One region of the Prevotella sp. RM4 genome, then DNA from elsewhere that is predicted to be linked to it. Evidence: riboswitches for the same ligand, from Rfam matches in the RefSeq annotation. Region 1 holds a riboswitch; each other region holds the start of a gene.

The links. A riboswitch is a leader RNA that binds a small molecule or an ion and turns the genes downstream of it on or off. The one in region 1 is predicted to bind cobalamin.
Positions count from the first base shown of each region.
Region 2: another riboswitch for cobalamin. It lies ahead of T499_RS0108215 (TonB-dependent receptor); the one in region 1 lies ahead of T499_RS0107510 (NADPH-dependent FMN reductase family protein).
Region 3: another riboswitch for cobalamin. It lies ahead of T499_RS0111530 (TonB-dependent receptor plug domain-containing protein); the one in region 1 lies ahead of T499_RS0107510 (NADPH-dependent FMN reductase family protein).

Region 1 covers NZ_JNKG01000008.1:398,372-405,742, forward strand. Annotated here, with positions in the region: gene T499_RS0107505 (helix-turn-helix domain-containing protein) at 1-1,676, opposite strand, end outside; cobalamin riboswitch at 2,775-2,960, shown strand; gene T499_RS0107510 (NADPH-dependent FMN reductase family protein) at 3,007-3,402, shown strand; gene T499_RS0107515 (DUF1593 domain-containing protein) at 3,506-4,894, opposite strand; gene fldA (flavodoxin FldA) at 5,053-5,547, opposite strand; gene T499_RS0107525 (DUF2023 family protein) at 5,572-5,946, opposite strand; gene ccsA (cytochrome c biogenesis protein CcsA) at 6,086-7,246, opposite strand; gene T499_RS0107535 (di-heme oxidoredictase family protein) at 7,277-7,371, opposite strand, start outside.
Region 2 covers NZ_JNKG01000009.1:35,432-42,802, reverse strand. Annotated here, with positions in the region: gene mutS (DNA mismatch repair protein MutS) at 1-1,159, opposite strand, end outside; gene T499_RS0108220 (S66 peptidase family protein) at 1,272-2,231, shown strand; cobalamin riboswitch at 2,385-2,603, shown strand; gene T499_RS0108215 (TonB-dependent receptor) at 2,647-4,659, shown strand; gene T499_RS0108210 (YncE family protein) at 4,656-5,822, shown strand; gene T499_RS0108205 (hypothetical protein) at 5,819-6,937, shown strand; gene T499_RS0108200 (DUF4465 domain-containing protein) at 6,969-7,371, shown strand, end outside.
Region 3 covers NZ_JNKG01000012.1:60,032-67,402, forward strand. Annotated here, with positions in the region: gene T499_RS0111520 (TonB-dependent receptor plug domain-containing protein) at 1-1, opposite strand, end outside; gene T499_RS0111525 (sirohydrochlorin cobaltochelatase) at 21-1,181, opposite strand; gene T499_RS0111530 (TonB-dependent receptor plug domain-containing protein) at 1,168-3,282, opposite strand; cobalamin riboswitch at 3,337-3,527, opposite strand; gene T499_RS0111535 (cobyrinate a,c-diamide synthase) at 3,609-4,886, shown strand; gene T499_RS0111540 (bifunctional cobalt-precorrin-7 (C(5))-methyltransferase/cobalt-precorrin-6B (C(15))-methyltransferase) at 4,883-6,136, shown strand; gene cobM (precorrin-4 C(11)-methyltransferase) at 6,124-7,371, shown strand, end outside.

The sequences.
Region 1 (7,371 bases):
TGGCTGTTCATCAGACTTACAGCATAATCGAGGCGCAGTTCGCGAACGTAGGCTGGCAGCGAAACACTATCGCTACCCTGTGCAAAGGCGGCACCAATGCGTTCTTTCGACAAGCCTGTACGATCGATGAGCGACTGTCGGCCAAAGTCGGGCTGCAAGAACAGTTTTTCGTTTTCAATCAAATCGCGCAGGCAGAGGAATAACTGCTCGTCGGTAAGTGTCGTGAAATCAGAGATGCTAAGTCCTGCTCCAATTGTACTTGGTTCAGCAGTTTCAGCTTCGACCTTTGGTGAATTTGTTGATTCGGCCGAACGGTTAGCGGCTTTCAGTTCCTTGTATTTCTCCTTATACTCTACGGCTTCGGTAATCTGTCGGGCCAGGATGCGGTTGTGTCGCTGGGTGATGCGCCACTGCAGGAAGGCATAGAGACCGAAAGCCAGGATAAGTAAAGCTGCTGTGGTGACGGCAATGCTGATGGCTGTTACGAATCGGTTCTGGGCGCGCTGTTCTGCTATCTGGCGCTCCTTGCCCTGCGTGTCGTAGATGGTAGCCAGTTCGGCACTTTCGCTACGCTTCTGGCGTACAAGCGCCGTATCGTAGACTTCGGCTATCTGCATGGCCACATGGAGGGCCGAGTCCTTACGTCCGGCAAAATAGTTGGAACGGAACTTAGGCAGTAGATTCTGACCGATGGTTTCTAAATCGTATTCATACCCCCAATCCTTAATAAAACGGTCGAGTTCGGTATAGTTGTCGGCAGCTTCGGCATAGCGACGGGCTTCTACCAGGTATCCGCAGCCGTTGATGCGTCCCTCGAGTGTTTGTCCAAAGTCGGTTTTCATATATTGGGCATAATTGCGGGCGGCTTCGGCTGTTTTTCCGTTCATCTGGTACACTTGTGCACGATGCAGCCAAACTAAGGCACGCAGTGTTTTTAATTCTTTTTCAATCGGCTTGGGCTCTTTCTCATAGATAGTTACAAGCGAGTCCATGCGATCTACCCATACGCCGGCCTCATTCAAGTGGTGATTGATGTGACTAACGGCGATATTCTCTAAGGTTTGAATGCTGGCTGCTATCGGTCGGTTTGTAGAGTCGTTAACTGTGCGAAGTACCCACAGATAGGCATCGTCATAACTCTTCTTGGCTTCGTCGAAGCGTTCCAACATTATCTGGGTGTCGCCTAGGCTTAAGTAAAGCGTCTGTAATTCGACAGGACAGTATGGATTGTCCACATCCTTCAGCTTGTCGATAAGCAGGAGGGCAGTGCGCATGGCATTATCGTAGTCGCGATCGGTGGTTAGCATGATAACCAGGTTAGTGCCTGCATGTATGTACTCCCAGAAGTCCTCGGCAGGAGGATTCTCGATAGCAACAACACGACGGAAGCACTCGATGCACTTATCCATCTGTCCCATCTGGAAATAAGCTACGCCACGATAGCCTTCGGCACGTATCGGCGAGAGTTCGCCAACTTCGGCCAAACTGTCGGTAACGGCCAGGAAATGCTCAAAGTCGCCAGAAAATCTAGCAGCCAGAGCAATACTGTCGCCACGTGTGGAAATGCGCTTTGCGGGGATGTCGCCTCGTTTTTCACTGCCCTTACCGCCACAGGCCGTGAGCACGGTAAGGATGATAGCTATACTTATTATATATATGCACCTACAAATTTTCATGATAAATAGTTTGTTTCTAGGTGCAAAGGTACGGGTTATTTTCTAAAAACCCAAATAAAAAATCAAGTTTTTATCTTTTCCCCCTTCAATATTCCATTCATAAAGATTTAGAATCTGTAACCACCGGCAGAGAGAGCCGAATACATGCCGAAACTCTTTTTGCGTAGCCAGTTGAATTAAGTTAGCATTAATTATCATTGTGAGTCATGTCGAGCACCAACATTCTTACCACCAGGATAAATAATATCACGGCGACGACTAACAGAACCATCAGCGCTATTTCCATGTTTTTAGAAGTTTATCACACCAATATTGAAATGCATCTTTTTAAGATATATACTATTACAGTTTACCATTGTGGCTCATGTCGAGTACCCACAATCTTACAATCATTGCCAACACTATTAAGGCGAATGCCATCAGGATAATTAGATTTGTTTCCATACTTTTATTACTTTTGTTTTTAAATTTCTGGTGCAAAGATATAACAAAAAGACAGTATCTGCAATAGCACAGACAAATGGTCGGGTGGTTTCAGACAAATAGTCGGGTATTTGTTCGCGATAACTACACCTATTATAGATATAAAATTGTTTAAAACCACAAAACAAAATGTAGTTTTATCGTGTGTTTTGCTATCATTATCTTGAAATTAAGTGCCAAAAGTTGTGTAATTTGTCCGACGACGTGTCGTTTTGTCCGACAGATTGTCTGAAATGTCCGACGATTTGTCTGAAACCACCCGATCATTTGTCTAAACCCTTGTGGGAATGGATTTTTTGCCTTACCTTTGCAACCAGAAAATTTAATCGCTCTTTCTTTTTTTTAAGTAATAGATATAACCTAATGATCAATATCCTTTTGACAATGAAGGGCAGTGCGTAATGGAACGAAGCGTTAACTGCCAAACGTGCCCCAGGCCAACTATCTCGCTAACGGATAGAAGGCCTGGGGCCTTTTTTTGTATAAAACAAATTATTTTTGATTTTTTGTTTGGCGTATAAGAATAATGTTGTATATTTGCAACGTGATTCAAGAATGAGTCTATGTGAAAGTTGAGGCTACGCCTCGACTTAACGTGAACGTTGAGGCATAGCCTCGACCTTCGCCCGTAAAGGTTCGCTTAGCCGCGATTAATTGGGAATGTGAGTGAGAATCTCCGACTGTCCCGCAGCAGTGAACTCCATTATGGCTCCTAAGCATCAATGCCATTGCCCGTTTGGGTGAGAAGGCGCTTGGGAGTGGAGGAAAGTCTGAAGACCAGCCTTTTTCGGTATTTGCTAAATGCTCTCGATGTAAGGGCGTGAGGCGCAACTTAATTTTTGTGGGTATGAAACATGAATCAATCGTCGTGGTATACGACAGTTGTCAGGCTATTGCAGAAGAAATAGCCGACAAGCTTGGCGCTGAAACTATCAGCGTACAGAGTATTAACAACAGGCAGATAGAAAACTGCCAGAGTTTTGTTCTTGCATTAGAGTTTATGGCTGATGGAAGTATGACTCCCCATTGGCAGTGGGCTTGTCAAACGTTGCGTGGTGCTAGCCTAAGTGGAAAGAACTTTGCCGTGTTAGTGGCATTAGGTAACAAACTGAATCATGATGCAGATAAAATTTGCCATGAACTGCGTGAACGCCATGCGCACATTGTTGGCGAACAGCTATATGCTGAAACGCCCCAATGCAATCTCGAAAATTGGATATGTTCTGTTTCACCTAATTTATAATCAAATTACTATGGTATACATTTTAGTAGTAGCTTTGGAATTTTTGCTCGCAACCATTGGTGTAGCGTGTCTTATCAGACACTATAACCACAAAGTTTAGTGGCTATATAGAAATAATGATGCGGCGATAGGCTACCAGATGAAAGGGACCGTCGTCGTGTACTTCGCAAATAATGTGAATCGTGTCGTTTGCAGTATCTGCAGGGATATGTATGGTGACTGTCTTCTGGGTTGACTGGGAGATGGTCACTTTTGTTTGCCCTATCTCAGGCTGCTGCCACCATAAGAATTGCAGGTTGTCGCCATCACTATCCTGCGATGATGAGGCATCAAGGCGTATTGTATCACCCGCTTTAGCTGTGATATGAATGGGCAAAATACCTGTGTTGTTGTTTATGATAACTCGAGGATTATGATTGCCATGCCCCTCGGCAGCCCACTGCATACGTGCCATGAAATCGTTAAGCTCGTCGGGGTAGAAACGCTGCTTATACTCTATACTGATGCTACGCAGCGGCTCCTGCCAACTGGTCCAGGCGGTGGTAATCGAGTCGGCACAGAGTCCATGCTCATGATAGCCTGCCCAACCAGCTTGATGTGGATCGTCGGGATTGTTCAAACCATTGGGCATGACATACAGAAAACTAGGCGTATCGCCTTCAACTCCCCATTTGTAGGTAGGATACTCGCTGCCTAACGCACCTCGGCCTTGTATGTAGTCCTTATGCTGTTGCCAGTGGCGTTTGCCAAGTTCGCACTGCTCCTGCCATGTGCCTTCATCCCACACAAACTGCAAATCGTCGGCAAACTCCTTACGTAGCCACATGTGCGAACTGTAACTACGGTTCATACGCATATTGTAATGCATGTCTTGGTCGGTAATGGTATAGATGCGAAACTTATGCAAAAACTGCTTTAAGGCCTCAGCAGAACGTGTTTGCTTAACTCGCCAGATGGCTTGTGCCAATGTGTTGGCACCACCCCAGGCAGCTACATAGATTGGGCGTGGGTCGTCTTCGTCGGCAAGTTGTATCAGCAGTTCGCTACCAGGTGAATCGTTATCAGCACCAATGGATTTGATGCCACCGTGAATACTACCCATTACCGCACGGCTCTTCAAATAGTCGGCACTTGGCCAGTATCCTATGTACTGTTGTTTTCTTTCTTTATCAAATGCTAAGAAATTCTTCTGCTTCGAACGTTGCATCAGCTTCGGCACATCCTGTCTGTAAGCCTCAATTACCCGTTGCAGATACTGTGCCCATTCTGTAGGATAGGGATCGCAGTTCCAACCTACTGATGTAATCAATGCTTCTATTTCAAATTGGTCGGCATAGGCCATCAGTCGTACCATCGACTCCATATCGTCGGGTTCCACATCAGCAGGTGCAATGTCTGTACACACCACAAGTCGTGGTTTTAATTCTTTGTATTCAGCTTGGAGCGAAAGAGCTCCCATCATAGCCAGCAGGCAAATAATTATTCTTAGCATTATCATGATTGTTAATTTGTGCCGCAAAGATACGAAAAAAATCGGATAATGGTCTGTTATTAGTCTTTTTTATTGCAAAAAGAAAGGTGGCTGGTCGTCTCGACTAGCCACCTTTACCCTAACTAAACAAATACTTATTTATAAATTTACACCTGTGATTAAAGACTTGGAGTAATAGCTGCCAACCAGGCATCGATACGTGTATCGGTCTGGTCGTCCTCATTGATGTCGTCGAGAGGCAGGCCAATAAACTTTCCGTCGATAACTGCTTCAGAATCGTCGAAAGTGTAACCATCGGTTTCAACGCTACCAATAAAGTTGGCACCGCTGTCTTTGATGCCGTTATAGAGCTCACCCATACCACCTACAAATGTATCACTATAGGTAGAACAGTCGCCACAACCAAAGATGGCGATAGTTTTTCCGCTCAGGTCGGCACCCTGCAAGGTCTTCAAACCGTCGTACCAGTCGTCCTGCAGTTCGCCAGCTCCCCAGGTAGAGGTACCTAAGATCAGATTCTGGTTGGCGGCAACGGTTTCGGCCGAAAGATCCTGTACATTCAAGGCTTCGCAACCCAGCTTCGAGGCTATCTTCTCTGCGATGGCCTCGCATGTTCCTGTAGAGGAACCATAAATTACAATAGTTGAATTCATTACTTTATATTATCATTATGTGGTTTAATTCTTACATTTGCAGTTTCCGTCGCATTGTCCTTTACGTTTGCAATAGCGCTCGCACTGGGCACAGATGTCGTACCCCAACATAGCACCAAGAATAAAATCCTCTTCAGGTGTAAGTTGGTTCAACGGACGGGTAACAATGAGTCGGATGGCATCCAGACATTCGCGACGCCCAAAGTAAACGTTCAGGTTCTGCTGACCTGCAGGCTGCAGCACGTAGGGTATGCCTTGGCTTTCCAATCGTTCAACAGCCTGGTTACCATACTTTTTATTGCAGGTAAACAGTACCATCTGGCGCACGCCTTTATTCAGCTCGTAGATGTGGTTCATCAGTACTTTGAGTTCCGTTGGGATGTTTCTTTCTGTTCTCATTGTTATACTTTTAATTCGACGGTGCAAAGGTACGGCGAAAAAATAAAGTGCGCAATACCTAAAACTGAGTGTTTTAAGCATCGCGCACCTTTCGGTGTTCAATAAAAAGAACTAATATAAAATAGGTATTGGTGTATCCTTAAGCGTACGAGTGCATGCCGCCTAAGAAGTAGTTTACACCAAAGTAAGTCATGAGGATGGTGAGGAATGCCAGAACCATATACACGTTGTGATTAAGTTTGATGCTACGATGGGCGGGGATGCCGTAAATCATCAGGGTGATGAGTGCCCAGGTTTCTTTGGGGTCCCACGACCAGTAGTTACCCCACGAGATGTTGGCCCAGATGGCACCGATAAAGATACCAAAGCCTAAGAAGGTGAGCGCAGGGTAGAGCAGCATCTGCGACAGGTGCTGCATGCCCTGTTGATATTTGGCTGAAATGAGTCCCACTAGACTGCTGAGACATGCAAACAACAACAGGGTATAAGCCAACATGATGGTTGCAATATGTACGGGCAGCAGGCGCGAGTTGAGTACAGGCATGGGGTGGTTCTCAGGCGAGTACTTATTCAAGAAGTGATACATCAGGAATAAGAAGCATGCCGCGATGCCAGCTGCAAAGATATTCAGTTGTCGGCGATGATTGCGCAGCAAAGCCAGCTGTTCGCGGAACCTGCCCTTAGGATCGATGAGTATCCAGATGAGCGATACAAACAGCAAGGCGTAACCACAGTAGGTTACGGGGATGCCCCATGGATCGTAATTCAGCGACAGGATACTACCCTGCATATCTGCATCGTAATCCATCTGATACAGGCGGATATTCCTATAACTGGCAATCTGATTCATTGAGATGGTAAAGGGCTTGCCATCGATGGTAACCTGCGAGATATAGTCGGATGGCATCTCTGTCCCCTCATAGAACTTTACGTCAAAATGCTCCAGACAGATGTTGAAAGGCAACTGGTGGAGGTGCATGTCGCGTGTTAGGAATGTGTTGGTGGCTACGCCCTGACGTAAAGGTACTACACCTCTTACGGCGGTGAGATGCGTGAGCAGGGCACCTGCCAGGATAACTACAAACGACAGGTGTAGCACCATTACCGATGGGCGACGCACCTTACGCTTGATGAGCCAGAATATGCTGATGGCTACTAACAAAGCCCATAAGGCCGAGAACCACCAGGCACCATAGATATTGTTGGATACATACTCTGTACCCTGATATTTCTCAAAAACCGTGGCGGCTGCCAGTACAGCAACCACCACGATGTATAGAATGATTATACTTCGCTTCATATATAATAAAACGTAAATGGCGTGCGATTATTATATTGACTCGATGAATTTTATCACAGCATCTCTATCGGCCTTAGGCAGATGATAGAATTTCTCTGTTGGTCCGTAAGCATCCGACTGCTTTG
Region 2 (7,371 bases), on a different contig from region 1:
ACAAACAAGCCGTTTTAATGGGCTGAATGGCCTGCAGGGCAGTCTTGAGCTGCACAACCTCGCGAGGCGATACTCTTCCAACGGCAGCCTTCGAGATAATACGTTCCAAGTCGCCAATATGATGTATCTGATCGTCGATACACTCACGGAACTCGGGCTCGCGATAGTAATACTCTACCACATCCAGTCGCTCGTTAATGGGCTTTTCATCCTTCAGAGGGAAAACCAGCCAGCGGCGCAGTAATCGGCCTCCCATTGGGCTCACCGTCTTATCAATCACATCAAGCAGTGACTTTCCATCCTCTTGCATGGGGTAAACCAACTCCAAGCTGCGGATGGTGAACTTATCCAGTCGCACGTACTTATCCTCTTCGATACGAGAGATAGAAGTGATATGTCCTATCTGAGTGTGCTGTGTCTGCTCGAGATACTGCAGAATGGCACCTGCGGCAATAACACCCGACTGCAGATGATCTACACCAAAGCCTTTCAGGTTCTTTACGTTAAAATGCTGTAATAGTTTCTGCTTACCTGTCTGATCGGTAAACACCCAATCGTCCAACTGGAACGTAAAGTATTTAGTACCAAAGTTGCGCTCAAAATCCTGTTTGCGATTACGATCGTAAAGCACCTCTTTGGGCGAAAAGTTGCCCAGCAGTTTCTCTACATAATCGGCAGTTCCTTCACCTGTCAGAAACTCACCTGTCGAGATATCAAGAAAAGCCACACCAAAGCTCGACTTACCAAAATGGATAGCCGCCAGGAAGTTGTTCTCCTTGTAATTCAGCACGTTATCGCTCATGGCCACACCAGGTGTAACCAACTCGGTAATGCCACGCTTAACAAGCTTTTTTGTGAGTTTGGGATCTTCCAGCTGGTCGCAGATGGCCACACGTTTGCCAGCGCGAATCAGCTTAGGCAGATAGGTATCCAAGGCGTGATGAGGAAAACCAGCCATTTCATCGCCTTTGCCACCAGCACCGTTACTACGATGTGTTAAGGTGATACCTAATATCTTTGAGGCAGTAATAGCGTCTTCGCAATAGGTTTCATAAAAGTCGCCACACCTGAAAAGCATGACTGCATCTGGGTGTTTCGCCTTCAAATCAAAGAACTGTTTCATCATAGGGGTTAGTTCTTTCCCCGCTATTTTTGCCATAACTACCTAAATTTAAATCTGAGCGGCAAAGTTACTCCTTTTTTCGCAAACAGCAAAATTTTAGCCTTAAATAATTGTTATGTTCCCGTTTATTTGTATCTTTGCCAGCAAGATGAAGAAACTCGTTATCATATCGCTGATGCTTTGCTGGATGCTGTCGCTTTCAGCCCAATTCCTAAATTCGGGCGACACCATCGCTATAATCTCGCCATCGAGTGCTACCGATACTGCTACCATTAATGGCGGCATCCGAACCTTAGAGAAGTGGGGCTATCCATGCATCGTGGCGCCCCATGCACTGGCCGATTATCATGGTTTTGCAGGCACTATCGATGAGCGACTTAGCGATTTGCTGTGGGCTTTACGCACACCATCCATCAAGGCCATCATGTGTTCGCGAGGCGGCGATGGGGCTGCCCATCTGCTTTCCCGTATCTCATTAGATACACTCCAGCAGCATCCAAAGATGATTATCGGATTCAGCGATGTGACGGCGTTGCTGTGTGCCCAGGCTAGGGCAGGCGTAATGGGTATTCATGGTTCGATGTGTCATGCATTGAAAACCTACGAGGGCAACGATACCGTGAGTCAGGCTTTACGAGGCATGCTTGCTGGTCATCTGCCCACCTATTGCATTGCTCCCCATCCCTTAAACATAACAGGTAACGCCGAGGGCATTATCGTTGGTGGTAACATGAGCGTTTTCAACGATCTGGCAGGCTCTGATTTCGATCCGCTGTTTATCGATGGAATCGTACTATTTATTGAAGATACAGGCGAGGGCATGAGTAAGGTAGACCGCATGCTGCATAACATCGAGATACGTGGCTTACAGAAACACATCCGAGGCGTTATTGTTGGGCAGTTCAACAAATACAAACACCCCGAAAACGGTTTCGACGACATGTACGCCCTGCTCAACGAGTACCTACAGCATTGGCACATTCCCGTATGCTACAACTTTCCTGTAGGTCATGCCCACCTAAAAAACTTCCCCCTCCTAACAGGCGCCAAAGCCACATTAGAAGTAAACCCCGATGAGGTAGTGCTAGATTACAATAATTCCCATTAGAGGAACATTTTGTTCCCACGTTGGGAATGAAATGTTCCCAAACTGGGAATCAAACATTCCCAAGTTGGGAAAAAATATCGTGCTTTAGATGGCAAGGTGGAGCATAAAATCAAAAAACTGAGTAAAACTATTTATTTTGAGAATAATTATTGTATCTTTGCAGCTGTAATCGGTTCTCCTGATGTGGAGATTAATAGGGAATCGGGTGAGAATCCTGAACAGAATCCCGCCGAAAGGCACCTACCCGTGGCCTTTCCCGCTGCTGTAAGTCGTCCTTTATGAGGCGCAAACATGTATGTCACTGAGATTTTTGGGAAGACGTTTGCTGCCAGACGATAAGTCAGAAGACCTGCCGATGAAACTTTAGCCGCTTGCCTATCTCTGGGGTTAGATGGCGATGGCAGAATAAAAGATGATGAATCGAGCATTCACATTGGCAATGGCTTGCGTGTTGGCGATGACAACGGCAGCACAAAGCAAGTTAGATTCCGTGCAGCATGTGCGGGAGATAATTGTTGTGTCGAAGCCTGCCATGCGCGAGGTGGTACCCAGTCAGAAACTGAAGGGCGAACTGCTGGAACAACTGAACACGCACTCTGTGGCCGATGCATTGCGCTATTTCTCTGGTATCCAACTAAAGGATTATGGCGGCGTGGGCGGCATTAAAACAGTAAACATCCGCTCGATGGGTACGCATCACTTAGGCATCAGCTACGATGGTGTGCAGTTAGGTAATGCGCAGAACGGACAGATTGACTTGGGCCAGTTCTCACTTGATAACGTAGAGGATATCACACTTTATAACGGCCAGAAGAGTGCCATCTTCCAGCCCGCCAGCGATTTTGGAAACGCCGGTTCTATCTATATCCGTACCAAAGCGCCTGATTTCAAGAAAGGCGAGAATACCCATCTGCGATTTAAAACCCAGTATGGTTCAAGCGATATGTTCCGCTTTTCTACCCTTTGGGAGCAGAAACTGTCATCAACCATCAGCTCATCGGTAAGTGCCGGCTTCTTAACAGCCAGCGGTAAGTATAAGTTCCATTACGAGCGAAAATATCCTAACGGACAAACGGCTTGGGACACAACGGCTGTGCGACAGAACGGCGATATACATGCTGAACGTATCGAAGCAAACCTGTTTGGCCGATTGGAGCAGGGTAGTTGGCAGCTTAAGGGTTATCTATATAACTCAGCCCGAGGCATTCCTGGTGCCATCGTAAACAACGTGTGGCGACGTGGTGAGCGCCAACAGGATTTGAACACCTTTGTACAAGCCGATTATAATAAGAATATAGGCGATGGTTTCAGCACCCGATGGCTGGCCAAGTATGCCTATTACAACACCCACTACGTAAACAAGGATACCACCCAGCTACCTGTTGACAATCGTTACAAGCAGCAGGAGTTCTATCTTTCTACAGCCAATGTACTGGAGCTGCTACCCAACTGGAGTGCATCGCTGGCCTACGATTTTAAGTGGAACAAACTGAATGCCGATATCTACAACTTTGCTTACCCCAAACGCATCTCTAATCTGGTAAGCTTAGCCACAGCTATCGACTACAAACACCTGAAGGCGCAAGGCTCTATCCTGGCTACCTTTATCCACGACAAAACCCACCGCAGGGGTGAGTTTGCAAGCTTAAACAGCAGTCATTCGCTATCAAAACTCACGCCGGCGCTATTTGTTAACGTGTATCCCTTCCGAGGCACCTTCTTCTCTATGCGAGCCTACGTAAAAAAGAGTTTCCGCATGCCGACCTTCAACGACCTGTATTATACCGATATGGGTAATGCCAACCTGGTGCCCGAGAGCGCCCTGCAGTACGATGCCGGCTTTGCGCTTAACAAGCACTTTGAGCATGGTATCATTCGCCATGCCGAGATGCACTTCGATGCCTATTATAATACAGTACACGATAAAATTGTGGCTTACCCCAAGGGGCAGCAGTTCCGTTGGACGATGCTGAACTTAGGTAAGGTTCACATCAAGGGAATAGATGTTGAGGCCGAGGCCGATTTCAAGATTGGTAAGGATCTGATAGCTACCACTCGTGCCCAGTACACTTATCAGGATGCACGCGATGTTTCTGATGCCGAAACCTCGTATTATAAGCATCAGATACCCTACATCCCCTGGCACTCAGGTTCTGCTATTCTGGGTCTTACCTATAAGAACTGGAACCTGAACTACTCGTTTATCTATGCAGGCGAACGCTACGACGAGCAGGAGAACATTATCTATAACCACATGGAACCTTGGTACACCAGCGACCTGAGTCTGGGAGTTTGGTGGAAACTAAATAGTGTGCTGATGAAAGCACACTTGGATGTGAACAATCTGTTAGGGCAGGATTACGAGGTAATCGTAAATTACCCCATGCCTGGTCGCAACTATGCACTAACATTAAGCGTTGAGATATGAAGCAGCTAGCGTACTACATATTAACCCTGTTGCTCCTTTCGGCCTGTCGCCAGGATGTGATGATAGTGCCGATGGAGAAAAGCGATCCAGGCGGCAAAACGCAGCAGGGCGATATCATAGGTATGTATCTGCTGAATGAGGGCAATATGGGATCGAACAAGTCGTCGCTCGACTATCTCGACCTGTCGGATTCTACAGCCCACTATTATCGCAACATCTACTCGCAGCGCAACCCAAGTACTGTAATGTCGCTGGGCGATGTGGGCAACGACTGTCAGATATATGGCTCGCGTCTGTGGCTGGTTATCAACTGCTCAAACAAGGTTGAGGTGGCCCGTGCCGATTCGGCTATCAGAATAGGAAAGGTAAACATTCCTAACTGCCGATACGTGACGTTTAACGATCGCTATGCCTACGTGTCATCATATGTGGGAACGGTTTATGCTTCGAGCAACAGTCCGTTGGGTAGCGTGTATAAGGTAGATACACTCACCTTGCAAAAGGTTGACTCTTGTAGTGTAGGCTATCAGCCTGAGGAGATGGCCATTATCGGCAACCAGCTATATGTAGCCAACAGTGGTGGCTATCAAGGTATGACGGGACAGGGTTATGAGAGTACGGTAAGTGTGATAGATATGGCTACCATGCAAGAAACCAGCAAGGTAGAGGTAGCCCCCAACCTGCACCACCTGAAGGCCGATAAGTACAATCAGCTATGGGTAACAGCTCGTGGCGACTATATGTCTGAGGCATCAAGCATCTGGTGGCTGGCACCCGACGAAAACGGCCAGATGAAAGTAGGTGGACACATCGATCAGGCTGTAAGCGATCTTTGTATTGTGGGCGATTCGCTCTATTTCTACGGTTCTCAATGGAGCGAGGTGTCGATGAGTAATACCATCACCTATGGTATCATCAACATAAAAACGCATCAGGTGGTAAGCACCAGTCTGTCGAGTGCACCCGAGATTAGCAAGATACGCATGCCATATGGCATCATTGTAAACCCCGTCCATCGCGATTTTTATCTGATGGATGCCAAGAACTATGTATCGAGTGGCGAGTTGCTGCACTTCCTGCCCGATGGCACCTTCGACTGGAAGGTAAGCACAGGCGATATACCCGCCCACGCAGCATTTTTATTTAAAACAACAAAAAAATGAAGAAGATATTGTTACTATTAATAGCCGCAATTACCATCGGTAATATCCATGCTCAGCGCATGGACGATGTTACTGTGCACTCCAAATACATCCAGGCGGTAGATGAATATCGCCCTGCCCCAGGACAGTATGTAAACGATGTGCCAGAATACGAAGCTGGCGATACCGAGGCCGATATGATTCGTAAGTGTAACAACAATCTGGCAGGTCTTGGTCCTATCGATTCCCATTTGGTGGCACTTGGTGGCTGGGGTGGTTATATCACATTTCACTTCGACCATTCTATCACCAACTTGCCTGGCGAACGCGACTTTGCCGTATGGGGAAACGCCTATCAGGAAATGAAGAATCTGGTGTTTGGTGGTATGAATGAGGCTGGCGTAGTAATGGTGTCGAAGGATGTAAACGGCAACGGAAAGCCCGACGACCCTTGGTACGAAATCAGCGGCAGTTGCGATGTGGATAGCGCAGGCAAGGTAATTTATGGTTACGAGATAACCTACCGTCAGAACCCCATGGGTGATATTCCCTGGACAGATAACCAAGGTAATAGCGGCACCATCGATCGTAATCACTACCACACCCAGGAGTATTACCCCCAGTGGTTGCCAGATAATCTCACCTTCAAAGGCACCCGACTGCCCGATAATATGCTGAATCTGTCCAATCAGGTAGAGGAATCGTTCAGTCCCTACTATTACGTGCTGGTAGGTTTCCGCTATGGCTATGCCGATAATCTGCCCAACTTTAGCGATAATGCCGATGCCACCTCTTATAATTATGAGGGCTGCGGTATTGATATCTCGTGGGCTGTTGATGAGAACCGTCTGCCTGTAAATCTTGATTTCATCGACTTTGTACGTGTATATACAGGTTTGAATCAGAAATGTCCGCAACCCGAGTGGTGGGGCGAAACCTCTACAGAGTTTGCTGGTGCCGAGGATATCCATCTCGAAGCCTCGCTCCAAGCTATCGAGAATGCTTTAAGCGGCATTCGCGCCATCCAGCAGGAAGCATCTTCATCAAGTCCTTTCTACGACCTGCAGGGTCGAAAGGTTACTCCAACCAAGAAGGGTGTCTATATTCAAAACAGAAAGAAGATAGTTATCAATTAATTCATATTAATCACTTAAAACAAAAACAGTTATGAAAACAAACAAATTATTCGGACTTGCAGTCCTTGCGTGCGGTTTCGCACTGTCGTTCACATCATGTACTAATGATGACAATCCAGTTGGTGGTAAGAGACAGGCTACAGTTTCTTTCGAGAACAAGAAGCTTGGTGCTGATGGCTATTGGCGTGGTGACGAATCTGGTACTAAGTTTGATAATTACGGAGCGGAAGCTTTCGCCTGCCAGTATAAGGAAAAGGGGGTAACCTTCCCAGTAAACTACACACCATCATTTGCCAGCTGGACGGGTTTTGCTATCTCTAACCGTACCGCTACTACTTACAAGGATTTGAATCCCGATCAGTTCAATAGCGCAGTTGGCGCCGCAAAGAGTGGCAACAACTACTGTGTAGTTTATACCTTTGGCGAGACTATCG
Region 3 (7,371 bases), on a different contig from region 1:
TTTAACAAAACTAATCTTAATTATTCGGCAGCTGTTGTAGGAGTCGAGAGGGCGTCGTCGGTGCCCAACTTGGCGATAGCCTCACGGGTGTGGTTCATCCACAACTTGCGCACGGCACTACGCTCAGCCAGTCCGGGGATATACTCCTCGCCGCTCTTATACTTCTTCCAGCAAGCCTCAGTGTAGTTGGTCTCATAGGCAGCAGTCTCAATGCCTGCAGCATTAAACATAGAGAACCAGCTCTCGTCATCATCGGGGTCAGCCATGTCGTTATGAGCGTGGTCACCGGCGATACTCATCAGCGGATAGAGCTGAGCCTTCTTAGCACCGTTGGCAGCATAGCTCATGCTCACGGTCACGTCACCTACAGCGATGTCAAAGTCGCCACCAGCCACATGCTCTAGCACATTATCTACATAAGTATCCTCCATATCCACAGTACCTACATAGTAGTTGGTATTGATGTCACGCAGGTAGTTCTCCAGCTGCAGGTAGCGCACGTTACCACCATAGTAGTCGTAACCCTCTGGATTTCCATGACCCATGAAAGCCACGATGCCCTGAGCCACAGCGGCCTTCACGTCAGCCTCGTTGTTCAGTGTGGTAGCCAGTGTCTTGGCGTCGCTCTCCTCAGCCATCAGTGGGGTACCTACAACCACCTGGCGGTCCAGACTCTTCATGTAAGCATCAGTGAAGTCGCCATTACGGTTGTTCATGAAGTCCTTCACATAGCTGTCGCGCACACGGCGATACTCTTCACCAGGGATTACCTGCAGCGACTGTACCACCACCTGCTTGTAACCAGCCAGACCGATAGCAGTGAGCCAGTGCTCTGGGTCGTAGTAGTCCTTTGGATCCACATTCTCACCCGCACGGGCATTGTTGATACAGATGGCCGAAGAGAATGAGAGATATACATCCCATCCACCGAACTGAGCCTTGTAGTCATCCACCACCTTATCAAAGGTATCGTAAGCCTGCTCCCAGGTAGAGCCGAAGGCTACCAGCAGGATCACCTTGTCACTCTTCTTCTGTGCATTCACAGTCTGGTTCACAGCCTGCTGATACCTGTCATAGTTCGACTGTGTTGATTTGTTGTCATCATCGCTGTCGCAAGCTGTAAACAGTGCGCTGCCCACTACTGTCAGCATGGCCAGCATCAAAAACTTAATCTGTTTCATTGTTGTTGTAATTAAAATTAGACTTATACTTATTTGATAGTTTCTTACCTTGATTGAATCTCAGCGTGAGCGAGGCATAGATAGTTCTGCCTGGCGAGGTGGTGCCCAAATGCAGTCCGTGAGGCGTGCGGTCCACGAAATCAAAGATGTTGTCGATACCGGCATCCACTTTCAGCAGTCGGCCTATCTGATGATTGGTTGAGAGTCGCCACAATTGATAACCCTTGCCGTCGCCGTCTATCTGATAGTAGCGCTTACTGCTCAAGCGTCCGTAGATACCCACGCCCAACTGGTATTTCTTTGAGAACTGATGGTTCCAGGTGGCATATACGTTGGCCTTGTGATGCGCCATACCGTCGATGGTCACCTTCTGCATCACGTCGTTCTCAGTGTCATACTGGTTGGCTTCGGTGTCCAGATAGCTGTAGCTACCACCAGCGGTGAAGTGCTTACCCTGATAGCGCACGGTGAAATCCACGCCATAGGTCTTGGCATCTTCCATATTCTGATATTGACGCACACGGATGGGGTCGTATTTCGTAATCAGTTCGCCCGGAGCCTGCTTGGTAGGTATGGTCACCAGCGTGATCATGCGGTCCACCTTATTAATATAAGGCGCCAAGGTCAGCGTCAGGTGCCCGATGGTATATTCCACGCTGGCACCGAAATAATTCGAGGTCTGTGCCTTCAGGTCTTCATTGCCCAGGTAGAGATACACACCATTCATATTCTTGATATACTGATAGTGCAACTCCTTAGGCGTAGGTGTCTTGTAACCCTGACTCCAGGTGGCTCGCAGTCGCAGGTCGCCCAACTTCAGCATGGCTGACAGTTTGGGTGTCAGTCGGGTGCCGAATCCCTCATTGCGGGTCAGTCGCAAACCGCCTGTGATGTAGAGTGGATCCAGCAGTGCCCACTCGTCCTGCACATACAGTGCTTCGGTATTGTCAGTCGCTTTTCCGCCAGCCACACGCATCGGCGCTTTCAACCAGTCGTAGCGATACTCCAGTCCGGCACTCAACTGCTGCTCATAGGGCAACGCAAAGATTCCTTTCAGCGAGATGTTAGTCAGTCGTTGGTCGCTCTGCAGTTCCTTATCACCGGGGAAGTAAGGGAAATAATTGGTAAAACGGCCGTTCACATAGCCATCCGTCAGCGTGGTATCGGTATAGGCGTAGTTATAGGCATGCTTCTTCCAGTCGGCATCCAGCGTAATCACGTCGGTCTTGTTCAGCTTCCACTTACCACCAACCGACGCCGACGCATTGTTGTACTGCAGATCCCATGTCTTCACGTCCACACCGGGATGATGACCGCAGGGGCGATAGATGCGCTTCCAGTAGATGCTACCGTCGGCATAGAGTTCGATGGCAGGCGTGAGCTGATAAGTCAGTCGCTCAGCTATCTGCCAGTTGGTATGCCGGTTCACCGTCTTGTTGCGCGAGTCGGTGATGTGGTATTCCGTTTGTTGGATAGCTTCCTCGGCGGTGTTCTGCCAACCGTCGGAGTGCTGCAATTGGAAGTTGGTGTAGCTCGACAGTTTACCATAGTTGAGCGCCACGCCGTTATGCTGCCTGATGTCGCCATAAGAGCCCACGCGCGTGGTGTTCTCCACCATCACGCCCTGTTCGCGATGCTTGCGGGTGATGATATTGATCACACCTGCTATCGCATCACTGCCATAGAGGGCACTCGAGGCCCCTTTCACGATTTCTATTTTCTCGATGTTGTGCGGGTCGATAAGACTCAGGTCGTTCTCGCCACCATTATCACCATGCAGGCGCCTACCGTCTATCAGTATCAGCACATACGCGTTGCCCAGACCATTCATCTGCAGTCTGCTACTCATATCGTTCTCGCTGAAATCGAACGATGCCGTCAGTCCCGACAGGATATCCTCGATACTCTTGCCGGCATACTGCTGCAACTGCCGGCGACTGATTACTTCGGTCTGCACGGGCGCATCTTTCAGCAGGTGCTGCGTACCAGTACCTGTCACCACCACCTCCTGCAAACTATCAGCACGCCAAATGTCCGTCTGGGCATTTACACCAATAGCAAGCAAACTCAGGCCTATTGCCAATTGCTTCTCTAGTTTCATTACTTTCAAATTATCACAACCGCTAACTCCTGAACGGTCTAAAGTTAAATTGTCAATCTTCAATTGACATTCGGCAGGTCTTCTGACTTTCCTCAGTCTGCCTTACCTTCCCGAGCCTGTGGCTCAGTGGCGTTATACAGGCAAACCCTTTTTGCGAGGATTACAGCTGCAGGTACAGTTACGGATTCTCACCGTATTCCCTTTTCATCGTAGTGGCATCGGCCACCAGATGACCTTATTTTGGCGACAAAGGTACAACTTTTTTCGGTTAACCACACATATTTAGCAGAAAATTTATATATTTGCACCCAAATCAACTTCAGAAGATGCCGAACAAGACAGCGTTTATGATAGCAGCACCCACCAGTGGCTCAGGCAAGACAACCATTGCCCGAGGCCTGATGCAGTGGTTCACCCAGAACGGTTACCGGGTGCAGCCCTTCAAGTGCGGGCCCGATTATATCGACACTAAATTCCACACAGCTGTCTGTTGGCACCCGTCGGTCAATCTCGATACCTTTATGACTACGCCCGCACACGTACGCGCGCTATTTGCGCACTACGGGGCTGATGCTGACATCTGTATCGTCGAAGGTATGATGGGCCTTTATGATGGCTACGATCGCGAACTGGGTTCGTCGTACGACATCGCCCGCGTGCTTGATATTCCCGTGATTCTGGTGGTCGATGCCAAGTCGGCAGCCTACTCGATGGCAGCCCTCTTATCGGGCTTTATCCACTTCCGCGGCGACGTTTATATCGCCGGTATAATATTTAACAAAGTTGGTTCGCAGCGCCACTTCAACATGCTGCGCGAAGTGTGCGATGAGCTCCATGTCAAGTGCCTGGGCTACCTGCCTAAATCGCCCGACCTGGAGCAAAATTCACGCTATCTGGGGCTCGATTTCTCTCAGCTACCCGAGTCAGACCAGCTGACTGCCCTTTTAGAGGAGAATATCGACCTTCCATCTCTCAAAAGTCTCACTACCACGCTCCTTGACGAGGTAGAGTCCAAAACAAGAAACTGCGAGTTCCAGCATCTGGAAACGAAAACGCTTATAGCCAGGAATCATGAAAGTTTTTCGTTCATCTATCAGGAAACTTTAGACCAGTTTGGCGACGTCATTTTCTTCGATCCTGAGAAAGATGTGCCAACTTTTGATGGCATCGACCTGCTCTATCTGCCAGGCGGTTATCCTGAGAAGCATTTGGAGGCTTTGACAGCCAATCAGGCTTGTCTGCATGCTATCAAAAAATTTGCGGAGGATGGCGGCAGGATTGTTGCTGAATGTGGCGGTATGATGTACCTCTGTCAAGCCATCATTACCGACGATGACAGCTACCCCATGTGCGGTGTACTGCCCTACTCGATCACTGCCCGCAAAGCTGATCGCAAGCTGTCCTTAGGCTACCGCCAGTTCACCCTCGATGGCAAGACCTATCGAGGGCACGAATTCCATTACACGCAATTCATCGGCGATCCCCCTGAGAGTATCACCCAAGTCTATAACGCTAAAGGTGAGCCTGTACCAACGCCCGTATTCAGATATCACAACGTACTGGCCAGCTACACGCACCTTTATCAAATACCCAGCATCCTATGAAATTCATCGTCATTGGTATCACAGACAACCCCAACCCCTATTTTCCCCCTGAGGTGATGGCCATCATACGCGATGGAAAGGTGTTTTCTGGCGGCAAGCGCCACCATGAGATTGTAGCCCCGCTGCTACCTGCAGATGCCGAATGGATAGACATCACTGTACCGCTCGATGCCGTATTTGATAAGTACTCTCAACATGCATCACTCCACTCGACCTTTGGTCGCTCGCAAAGCGAGAACACTAGACACTCAACAGAAATCATCGTCTTTGCTTCTGGAGATCCGCTGTTCTTTGGGTTTGCGAATACGATTCGTAGGAAGATGCCAGATGCTGAAATCATCGTCTATCCTACCTTCAACTCGCTGCAGTTGCTGGCCCACCGATTGGTGATGCCCTATCACGACATGCGTATCGTGTCGCTCACAGGGCGCCCCTGGGCAGAATTCGACAGAGCACTCATCGAGCGCGCACCGAAGATAGGTATCCTAACCGACCGCGAACATACACCTGCCACGATAGCCCAGCGCATGACCGACTACGGATATACCGATTTCATCATGCACGTAGGCGAGAAATTAGGCAATCCATCGGAAGAGCACCTTTCTACGCTTTCGCCGAAAGAGGCAATCCATCGTGATTTTGCCATGCCTAATTGCATCATCCTGGAACACCGTGGCGCAGTGCCATCACGACCATTCGGCATTCCCGATGCTGCCTTCACGCTCCTCGACGGGCGCGAAAAAATGATCACCAAGATGCCCATCCGCTTGTTGACGCTGCAGGCCCTCCAGTTGACCGGTCGCCATGTGCTCTGGGATATCGGCTTCTGCACAGGTAGCGTCAGCATCGAGGCGCGACTGCAGTTCCCACACCTGCAAATAGAGGCTTTCGAGATTCGTCCTGAGTGCGAATCCATCATCCAGCAGAACACCCGGAAGTTTGGCGCGCCAGGCATCCATACCCATATAGGCGACTTCCTTGAAACAGACTTGACCACCCTTCCAAAACCCGATGCCGTGTTCATTGGCGGACATGGAGGAAAACTTAAAGAAATCATAGCTAAGTTACTGACAGTCATATCAGATAACGGTATCATTGTATTCAATAGCGTCACCTCACCGAAGGTCACCACCGACAGTCATCAGCTCTGGGATGAAGCCTGTGCCGAACTCGGTTTGCAGCAATTCCCACCCCAACGCATACAGTTAAATGATTATAACCCCATAGAGATATTATCATGCAAAAAATAGCCATCATTCAGATTAGTGATGCTGGCAGCGAAATCGCCAGTCAGTTGCAGTGCGAACTCGGTGCCGAACTCATCCAACGAACCGATGTTGGTAACCAATGGGCAGCCTATGATGCCTTCGTTTTCATCGGTGCCATGGGCATTTGCGTGCGCACCATCGCCCCTTACATCGAAGACAAGCATACCGACCCGGCCGTGGTCTGCATCGACAGTTTCGGGCTCAACGTCATCTCCGTTCTCTCCGGCCATATCGGTGGCGCCAACGACCTGACACGCCACATTGCCGCCCATCTTGGTGCGCACGAAGTGATCACCACCCAGAGCGACAATGCCGGATTGTGGCCACTCGACACGCTGGACAAGCAGTTCAACTGGAATATGGTGGGGTTTGACGATATCAACGCGTGCATCAGCGCTTTCGTGAATCGCGAGCCCACTGCACTGCTCATGGATATCCGCGACGCAGGTACCGACTTCCTGGAGCGCACCCTGCCCGACCATGTCACCATCGTCAACAGCATAGATGAGGTTACCCCCAAAAGATTCAGACTGCTAATCCAGGTGACGCCCTACATCATCGACACCCCACCAGGCGTACTCAAGGTGTGCTATGTGCCAAAGGTAGGCGTACTGGGATTTGGTCTGGCTAGTCATCCTGCCAACAACGAGCACATCCTTGAAGAAATCGACGAGGCTATCACTGACAACGATATCATGCCTTGCTACAAGCGCTTCTGCACCATCGATGTGAAGCGGGATGAGGAGTTCTGCGCCGAGCTCAGAAAAGAACCAAATAGCGAGGTGGTTTATTACACCGCCGAGGAGTTGGCCAAGGTAGAAGTACCCAATCCCAGTCCTACCGTAGAGAAACATGTAGGAACGCCCTCTGTCTGCGAGGCAGCCGCCATTCTCGGGTCTAATCACGGACAACTGATTGTCCCAAAGATAAAAGGCAAGAACTGGACGGCGGCCTTGGCCATCGACCGCAAATACCTGCGCGAGCAGAAAGGACACATAGAGATTGTAGGTGCCGGACCGGGCAATCCCGACCTGATTTCGGTGCGTGGCCGCAATATGCTCGAAAGGGCTGATTTGATACTCTATGCAGGCTCACTTGTTCCAAAGGCTTTGACGGAGTGCCACAAGCCAGGAGCAGTAGTTCGTTCGTCAGCTGATATGGCACTCGAGGAACAATGCGAGCTGATGAAGAAGTTCTATGACGAGGGCAAATTCATC